2 regions of the Streptomyces dryopteridis genome follow, and region 1 is predicted to be linked to the other one. Evidence: riboswitches for the same ligand, from Rfam matches in the RefSeq annotation. Region 1 holds a riboswitch; the other holds the start of a gene.
The links. A riboswitch is a leader RNA that binds a small molecule or an ion and turns the genes downstream of it on or off. The one in region 1 is predicted to bind cyclic di-AMP.

Region 1 (4,675 bases):
TGCCGGGCGTCGGCGTAGCGGGTGACGAGCCACGCCTCGACCCCGCTGGGCAGGGTGGTGCGGTGCACGGGGGAGTGCTCGCGCAGCCAGGCGTACGCCGGGTAGGGGTCGGTGGCGAACTCCCACGTGAACAGCTCGGGCATGGGGGTGGCGGGGCGGGGCGACGCGGCGTGCATGACCCCGACCCTATGCCGTGCCCCCGGGGCGCCGGCGGGGCGCGCGGGGGAGCGGGAGGGGAGGGGGGAATGGGGGCGCGCGGGCCGGGCAGGAGCGGAGGACGACCTTCCGTCGGGGGGTCGGCGCCGGGCCCGGGAGGAGGTCCGCGCGGGGTGTCCCGAGCGCCCCTTCCGTCCCCGTCGACACCGGTGTCCGACGGACCGTCAGCGATGTGACCTTCGTGTGATCTGTCCTGCATCGACTTGTGACAGGCGTTCGAAGGGCGCTAGGTTCCACGGCATTCCGTTGCCCGCCACGCGAAAGGCACTCCTCATGCGCTCCGGGAATGGTCGCCACCGTCGTCCCCGTCAGGTCCCCGCGATAGTCGTCACCGCCGGCGTGGCCGGCTCGGCCCTCGCGCTGCCGCTGCTCGCCTCCGGTTCCGCCGGCGCGGCGACCGGCTCCGCCTGGGACAAGGTCGCCGAGTGCGAGAGCGGCGGCACGTGGAGCGCGACCCAGGGCGGCGGCCTCGGCCTGACCGCGGAGGAGTGGAAGGCGGGCGGCGGCCAGGAGTACGCGCCCACCCCCGACCTGGCCAGCCGTCAGCAGCAGCAGGCCGTCGCCGAGAAGCTCCTCGCGGCCCGCGGCCAGGACTCCTTCGGCGCCTGCGCGGCGGGCGTGGACCTGACGACCGGGTCCTCCGGCGGGCAGGGTTCCGGTTCCGGTCACGGGCCCGGGACCTCCGTCCCGCAGGGCGGCGGCGCGGAGCACGAGGCCCCGGTGCCGGCCCTGGGCGTCGCGCCGCACGACTCGCGCTCCTCGTACCTCCCGCCGCTCGACGAGACCCCCGCCCCCTTCGACTCCGGCGACGGCGCGATCCTGCCGGGAGTGCCGCTCAGCCCGCTGGACCCGGCCGTGCCCGCGCTGCCTGTCCCGGTCGTGCCCGAGCCCGTGAAGCCCGTCACGCCGACGACGCCGACGACGCCGACCACCCCGGGCACCCCCGGAACCCCCGGCACCACGGACCCCACCGCGCCCACCGACCCCACCACGGGCACCCCCACGACCCCGACCACTCCGGGGACCCCGGGCACCGTCGCGCCCACCGACCCCACCAACCCGGGCGACCCCACGCTTCCCGTGAGCCCCACCCCCACCACGCCGGGCACCCCCGGCACGGTTGCGCCCACCACCCCCGGGACCTCCTCGCCCGACGCGAGCGGGAGCCCGAGCCCGCAGGGCACCCCCGGCGCCGTCGCCGAGACCCCGTCCGGCGGCGGCAAGCACCGCGGCCCGGCCGCCGTGGAGTCCGGAACCCCGGCCTCCACCGGCACTGACGCCCCGTCGGCGAAGACCTACACGGTCAAGGAGGGCGACACCCTCTCCGAGATCGCCCGCGCGCAGGGCGGCAAGGCCGGCTGGAACGGGCTGTACGAGGAGAACAAGCAGGTCATCGGCGAGGACGCGGACCTCATCAAGCCGGGACAGAACCTGGAACTCGGCCTTCGCTGACGGGGGTTCAGGCCCGGGAAGTCCCGTAATGCCGGTCTTGCGCGAATGAGACTTGCGTCTCTTTCGGCCAACTGACCTTTCCTGTCCGTGGACTGTGTGAAAGTGCCGCCCCACCTGCGCAAACGCCGCGCGGGTGGGGTGGAGTGCCCCGGTATTCCCGGATCGTTCCTCTGTTGAACATCCGGGCCGGACCTGCCTACCTTCTGACTCGCTCGCCACCGCGAGCCCCTTCGACCGCATCGCCGAGTCCTGCCGGCGGGCGGAGGGAATCGTCGCGAAAGCGCCGAAGGCAGGAGCGGGGGACCCACAGGTTTTCGCCGTGCCGACACGCACCCTCAGGGGGCCGTCGGCCGGCTAGGGGTGAAGCCGCGTCGGAAGTCAGACGCCGACGCGACCGGGCAACTCATCCGCCCGAACCCGACAGCTCACCTCGCAGGCGTCGGTGAGGAGAACCTCCATGCTGCTTACGGGCAAGGGCAAGCACCGCCGCGCCTCCAAGGCCACCCGCGTCGTCACCCTCGCCGGTGTCGCCGGTGTCGCCGTCGCCGCGCCGCTCATGGCCGCCGGTACCGCGAACGCCGCGACCGGCGCCGAATGGGACCGCGTCGCCCAGTGCGAGTCCGGTGGCAACTGGTCCATCAACACGGGCAACGGCTACTACGGCGGCCTGCAGTTCTCGGCCTCCACCTGGAAGGCGTACGGCGGCGGCGCGTACGCGTCCTACGCCCACAAGGCCACCAAGGCCCAGCAGATAACCATCGCCGAGAAGGTCCTCAAGGGCCAGGGCAAGGGCGCCTGGCCGCACTGCGGCAAGGGCCTGTCCAACACCCCCTACAACGGCGGCAGCGGCGGCGGCACCACCACGCCGAGCAAGCCCAACCCGAGCAAGCCCACCACGCCCACCACCGGCAAGACCTACAAGGTCAAGTCCGGCGACACCCTGGCGAGCATCGCCAAGGCGAACAAGGTGGCCGGCGGCTGGCAGAAGCTGTACCAGCTCAACAAGAACGTGCTGAAGAACCCGAACGTGATCCACGTCGGCCAGGTGCTCAAGCTCGCCTAAGGGCGACGCGCACGGGCGCCCCGACCCGTCGACCGCCCCCGTCGACCCGTCACCGGCGCCCCGCCACCCACGCGCACACACCCACGAGCCCGGTCCCGCGACCCCGGCCCCGCATCCCGCCCCATCCGGCGAGGACGCGCGGCCCGGCCCCGCCGACCGGGCTCGCGGCGTACCCCGCCCGGGCCCGTCCCGACCGGCCCCGTCCCAACACTCGGCGAACTCTTCCCGACCCCGCCGCCACGCCCGGACGACACCCCCGCGACACCCCGTGCCCCGCCCGCCGCCGTCCCGCGCCGGCCCCGCGTTCGCCCGTTCGCCGCCGCCCCGACCGGGACCGAGGGCCCGGACTTCCGGCCCGCCCCGAAAAACCCGCGGCCCACCCGCCGCGCGCCGCTCCCGCACCCCCCGGCGCACCCCCCGTGACCACGGGCGACACCCCCGCGCACCCCTGAACTCCGCACCCCCACAAGCCCCTTCCGCCCCACCGCCGGGGCCGCCCCGCACCCGTCGCGGACCTGACGTTCGCGCAGGCCGCATGCCTGTGCATCAAGAGCCCTATGTCACGGAAGAGGGGTATTCGGGCACTTTTTCGTCCCAGGGGTCGGGCGCTCGGCCGGCGGAACCCCGGAGGGCGGTTAGGCTCTAGAGCGGCAAGGCCATCCCACGGCCTGGAACGCCACCGCACACCCCACCAGCGTCACATCCCCAGAAGGAGATGCTCGTGCCCTCCATCGACGTCGTCGTAGCCCGGGAAATCCTGGACTCCCGAGGCAACCCCACGGTCGAGGTCGAGGTGGGCCTCGACGATGGCAGCACCGGCCGTGCCGCCGTCCCGTCCGGCGCCTCCACCGGTGCCTTCGAGGCCATCGAGCTTCGTGACGGCGACCAGAACCGCTACCTCGGCAAGGGTGTCGAGAAGGCCGTCCTCGCCGTCATCGAGCAGATCGGCCCGGAGCTCGTCGGCTACGACGCCACCGAGCAGCGCCTGATCGACCAGGCCATGCTGGACCTGGACGCCACGGACAACAAGGGCTCCCTCGGCGCCAACGCCATCCTCGGCGTGTCCCTCGCCGTCGCCCACGCCGCCTCCGAGGCCAGCGACCTCCCGCTGTTCCGCTACCTCGGCGGCCCGAACGCGCACCTGCTGCCCGTTCCGATGATGAACATCCTCAACGGTGGGTCGCACGCCGACTCCAACGTCGACATCCAGGAGTTCATGATCGCCCCGATCGGCGCGGAGTCCTTCTCCGAGGCGCTGCGCTGGGGCACCGAGGTCTACCACACCCTCAAGGCCGTCCTGAAGCGCAAGGGCCTGTCCACCGGTCTCGGCGACGAGGGCGGCTTCGCGCCGAACCTCGACTCCAACCGCGCCGCCCTGGACCTGATCCTCGAAGCGATCAAGGAGGCCGGCTACACCCCCGGCACCCAGGTCGCGCTCGCGCTCGACGTCGCCGCCTCCGAGTTCTACAAGGACGGCAAGTACGAGTTCGAGGGCCAGTCCCGCTCGGCCGCCGAGATGACCGAGTACTACTCGGAGCTCGTCGACGCCTACCCGCTGGTCTCCATCGAGGACCCGCTGTTCGAGGACGACTGGGCCGGCTGGAAGGTCATCACCGACAAGCTCGGCGCCAAGGTGCAGCTCGTCGGCGACGACCTCTTCGTCACCAACCCGGAGCGCCTGGCCCGCGGCATCGAGGAGGGCTCCGCGAACGCCCTGCTCGTCAAGGTCAACCAGATCGGTTCCCTGACCGAGACCCTGGACGCCGTCGAGATGGCCCAGCGCAACGGCTTCAAGTGCATGATGTCGCACCGCTCCGGCGAGACCGAGGACGTCACCATCGCCGACCTCGCCGTCGCCACCAACTGCGGCCAGATCAAGACCGGCGCCCCGGCCCGCTCCGAGCGCGTCGCCAAGTACAACCAGCTGCTGCGCATCGAGGAGAT
Region 2 (4,675 bases), 3.5 Mb from region 1:
ATGATCGACACCGGGCGGGTGTACGGACCCACCGTCTACGGGGCCGCGCCCGACAGCGATCACCTGGCCAACCAGTACGCGGCCATGCCCTCCCTGCACTTCGGCTGGGCCCTGCTGATCGCCGTGCTCCTGATCGCGGCGGGCCGCACCCGGGCCCGGTGGCTGTGGCTCCTGCACCCGGCCCTCACCCTGTTGGTGATCGTCGGCACGGCGAACCACTACTGGCTCGACTCCCTGGTCGCGGCGGCCCTGGTGGGCGCCGTCACCCTGCCCCTGTGGGCCCCGGCCCGCCGCCCCGCACCCCTTGCGCGCCGGGCGACGCCCCTGCCGCCGGCACCGGCGTCGGCACCCGCGTCGGCTCCGGAGCCCTTCCGGCGTCCGGCACCCGCGGGCGGACGGAGCGCGGCGTGAACGCGGCCACCGCCTTCGCCCTCCTGCTGTGCCTGCTCTCCGCGCTCGCCTACGCGACCGCCGCCGTCCAGCAGGAACGCCTCGCCCGCCGCACCCCGCCCGGCGGCCCGACCCGCGGCCGCTTGCGCGTCCTGCTCTCGGGCGGCGCCTGGTGGTGGTCGGCGGGCCTGAACACGCTGGCCGCCCTCCTGCACGCGGCGGCCCTGCGCTACGGGCCGCTCACGCTGGTCCAGCCCCTGGGGGCGCTGACCCTCGTGGCGGCCGTCCCGCTGGGTGCCCGCATCGCGGGCCGACGGGTCCGGCGCACCGAGTGGCGCGGCACCCTGCTGACCCTCGCCGGCCTCGCCCTCCTGCTGCTGCCCAGTTCGGGCCCGGCCCCGGAGGAGACCCTCTCGGTGACCGAGGCGTTCGCCGTCGGCGGCGCGGGGGTGGTCCTGATCGGCCTGCTCGCGGCCCGCCGGGACCCCGGCACGGGCCTGCGCCACGCCACCGCCTCCGGCCTCGCCTCGGCGGTGGGCTCGGCCCTCACCCAGACCGTCGCCGTGGCGATCGGCCGGGGCACGTGGACGGCGAATCCGTGGCGGGTGGCCGGCTTCGTCCTGCTGATCCTGCTCTTCGCGATCGGCGGCCTGCTGCTGGCGCAGCGCGCCTACCAGGGCGGCCTCGGCGCGCCCTTGGCCATGGTCAACCTCGCCAACCCCCTCGCGGCGGCCGCCATCGGCATGATCCTGCTCGGCGAACGGCTCGGCGGCGGCCCGCTGGGCATCGCCCTGGCCCTCGCCGGCGCGGCCCTGGCCACCCGCGGGGTGGTCCTCCTCACCCACACCCCCACCGCACCCCCGGCCCCCGACCGCACCTCCCGCCCGACCCCCCTGACCGGCGCCCCCCGAGAACGGGCGGCGCCGGCCTGAGTGCCCGGCGGCCCGGCGGCCCGGGGTTCGGGGTCGGGGGGCTCGCGGGCGGGTCAGTAGGCGCCGAAGACGTTGTCGATCGAGCCGTAGCGGGCCGCCGCGTAATTGCAGGCCGCCGTGATGTTCGCCACCGGGTCGTAGGGGTCGGCGGCGGTGCCCGGTACCCGATAGGCGCGGAAGGTGGGGTCGATGACCTGGAGCAGACCCTTCGACGGGGTGCCGGCGACCGCGTTCGAATCCCAGTTGTTGATCGCCAGCGGATTTCCGGAGGATTCCCGCAGCACATTGCGGTGAATTCCCTCGTAGCTCCCCGGAATGCCGTGCTGCGCCATGATCGCGAGGGATTCGCGGATCCAGCCGTCGAGGGTGTTCGGGTACAGGGTCGCGCGGGCCGCGGAGCGACTCGCCCGCGAATCCGCCGCCGTCGTGGCGGCCGGTGTCGCCGCGGCCTCGGCCGGCAGGGTCAGCACGAGGCCCGGGCGGATCAGGTCGGGGTCCGAGCCGATCACGGCCCGGTTGGCCGCGTACAGGCCCTGTCGGCCGCCGGCGATCCCGTGGGCGGCGGCTATCGCGCCGAGGGTGTCGCCGGCGGCCACCCGGTAGGTGCTCGTCGAGCCGGCGGCGGCGGCCGTGCCCGCACCCGCGCCGAGCAGGGGGAGGGCCAGGGCCAGGGTGAGGCCCGTGGTCAGGCCGGCCCGTCGGCCGAGACGGGGGAGAACGCGGGGACGGCGGTGCTTGCCTCGCTGCGGCATGGGGGTGCTTCCTCTCCGTCGCCTGCGAGGTGAGCTGTCGGGTTCGGACCAGAGACCGTCCGGCCGCGCGGTCGCGCGACTTCACCCCGAGCCGTCGGCGGCGCGTGCTCCCGCGTACGGCGTACTGACCTGGGTCCCCCGCTTCCTGCCGTGGGTGGTGCCGGGAATGGGTTCCCCGAGGGCGGCAGGATTCGGCGTTCCCTCGGATTGCCGTGACCGTATGTCGCGGAAAAAGATCCGGACAAGTGCCGAATTCCCCGGGAGGTGGGAATTCGATCATCGCGCATCGTGTCGATCGCCCGTCAGTTTCCTTGCCCGCGGGGCGGTGTCGGGAAATCGATCTTCACGGTGCGGGAATTCCCCGTGACCCATGTCACGAATAACTCCGGGCGTTGTTCCCCAATCGGACAATTCACCCCTTCGGGGTGCCGCCGGCCCGCTCGTACAGGCGCCGGACGTCCGCGCCGAAGGGCGGACTGTAGGAGGTGTCCGCCGTCGGACCACCCGTCTTCCACCCGCCGATCAGCCCCACCACGTCCCCGCTGCCCCGGCGCTCGTCCCAATCCACCAGGAAGGGGCCCCCGCTCGTCCCGCCGGGAAAGCCCGTGCAGTCGATCCGCAGGAACGAGCCCGGGCTGCCGGGATCGGTACTGGTGAACTTCGTGGTCCGGTTCTCGCAGACCCGGGGGCGCGCCGTGCTCGCCGGATGCCCGATCAGCCGCACCTTCGGAAACTCCCACGCCCCGCTCGTCACCAGCCGGTTGGCGCCCACCGTGGCCCGCACGGTGCGTCCGTCCGCGCCCGCGCCGACCCGGACGAAGGCCACGTCCCACAGCGCCCCCCGCTCCGGACCCCGGGCCCGGTACCGGTCGTCGGCGTACACCACCGAGCGGCCCGCGCCGTCCACGCGTACCGGGAACATGCCGTACGGGCGCGGCGTCGCCTTCGTCGAGCGCGGCACGAAGGCCATCCGGCGCGCCTCGTTGCCCACCAGGCAGTGGGCGGCCGTCAGCACGAGGTCCCCGGCGGGGGAGTCGACGACGCTCGCGGTGCAGAAGTACGAGCCGTCACCGCGGGCCAGGTACATCCGGCCCACCGTCGGCGTCCCGTCGAAATCACGGCCGGTGCCCGGCCGGTGCTCGGGGGCGGCGCCGCCCCGCACGGCCCCGGCGGGCACGGTCCACCCGCCCTCGGAGGTGACCTCGTCCGGCCCGCGCGCCTCGGCCCCGTCCGCGTCCGTCTCCCCGCCGTGCTGCGGGACGGGGGCCGGGGTGCCCGCGTCGGGCGCGGGGCGGGCGGGGTTCGGCGCGGTCGGGGGCGGTTCCCAGGCCCGCGCCGAGGCCATGCGTTCGGGGGTCCAGTACCGGGCCGCGTCCCCCGCCGTCCAGCTCACCTCGCGCGTGCCCCGGTCCGGCCGGGCGGCCGGCGCGTCCGGGACGCCCGCTCCGAGCGCCAACAGGGCGCCGCCGACGGCCGTGAGCGCCGTGGTGAGCCTGCGCATGGGGACCTCCCTGGTACGTCGGCCGGTCTCTGGCGGGGCGGCCGGGCCCTGTCGATGATGGCCCGTTCGCCCGGGATGTCCGCTCCCGGCACCCTGTTCGGCCCCGCGATCACCCGGGCGGGCGAGCCCACCCCGCGCGTCGGACCCCGATCGGCCCCGCCCCCTTCACCCGTCCGCGCCCGCCCCGCCCTCCTCGACCCGGCGCCCCTCGCACAGTTCGACGGGTCCGCCGCCCTCCCGCAGCACGCGCGTCACCTCCCGCAGTCGGGCCGCCGTCCGCGCCGGCACCAGGGCCTCCCACTCCTCGGGCCCCGCCATCCGCCACGCCGCGAGCTCCACCGGGGCCAGTCGGATCCGGGCCGTCAGCTCGGCGTCCACGAACGGGCCCTCGTACACCCACCCCACCCGCGTCGGACGGGGCTCCCGGCGGATCCGGTCCACCGCGAGCAGCCGTCCCGGCGCGAGGTCCGGCCCGAGTTCCTCCCACGCCTCCCGGCGGGCCGCCTCGCGCGGGGTCTCCCCGGTGTCTCTGTCCACGCCGCCGCCGGGCAGTTGCCGGCGCCGCCGCCCGTACGCGGTGCGCACGAGCAGCACCCGGCCCGCCGCGTCCGCGCACACCAGGGTCGCGGCCGTCAGCGACTTCGGGCGCCCGGCCAGGTGCGAGGCCGCGTCCAGGTCGTGCACGGCCTCCCGCTCCGCCCGCACCGCCGCCGGCACCCCCGCCGCCGATCAGGGCTGCGCCGCCCCCTCCACCAGGTGCGCGACCGTCCCGTTGTGCCAGGCCGCCGGTCCCGCCGCCGACCGGGGCGCGAGCCGAGGCGGCAACTCCGCCTCCGCCGCCGCCGGCTCCGGCTACCGGGCCTCGATCACCTCCCCGTCCGGGTGGGTGATCGAGGCCGCCTCGGCCGGGGTCAACGGACCCACCAGGTACACCAGCGCCACCAGCGAGTGCCCCAACTCGCCCGAAGCCCGCGAGTCCACGGCCAACAACCGCCCCACCGGCACCGACAGCCCCAACTCCTCCTTGAGTTCGTGGGCCAGGCCCTCCTCGGGCCCCTCCCGGTCGGTGACCGCGGCCGGCCTCGTCCACCACCAGCGCG

Region 2: it holds a riboswitch for cyclic di-AMP, as region 1 does, so the genes downstream of both, ACN20G_RS00835 (transglycosylase SLT domain-containing protein) here and ACN20G_RS15750 (transglycosylase family protein) in region 1, are expected to answer to the same signal.

Annotation. Positions count from the first base shown of each region.
Region 1 is NZ_CP187113.1:3,679,007-3,683,681, forward strand. Features, by position in the region: gene ACN20G_RS15740 (cytochrome P450 family protein) at 1-176, opposite strand, end outside; gene ACN20G_RS15745 (LysM peptidoglycan-binding domain-containing protein) at 490-1,668, shown strand; cyclic di-AMP (ydaO/yuaA leader) riboswitch at 1,940-2,122, shown strand; gene ACN20G_RS15750 (transglycosylase family protein) at 2,126-2,731, shown strand; gene eno (phosphopyruvate hydratase) at 3,447-4,675, shown strand, end outside.
Region 2 is NZ_CP187113.1:188,112-192,786, reverse strand. Features, by position in the region: gene ACN20G_RS00845 (phosphatase PAP2 family protein) at 1-411, shown strand, start outside; gene ACN20G_RS00840 (DMT family transporter) at 408-1,322, shown strand; gene ACN20G_RS00835 (transglycosylase SLT domain-containing protein) at 1,376-2,074, opposite strand; cyclic di-AMP (ydaO/yuaA leader) riboswitch at 2,079-2,281, opposite strand; gene ACN20G_RS00830 (trypsin-like peptidase domain-containing protein) at 2,487-3,575, opposite strand; gene ACN20G_RS00825 (NUDIX domain-containing protein) at 3,741-4,259, opposite strand; gene ACN20G_RS00820 (hypothetical protein) at 4,428-4,592, opposite strand.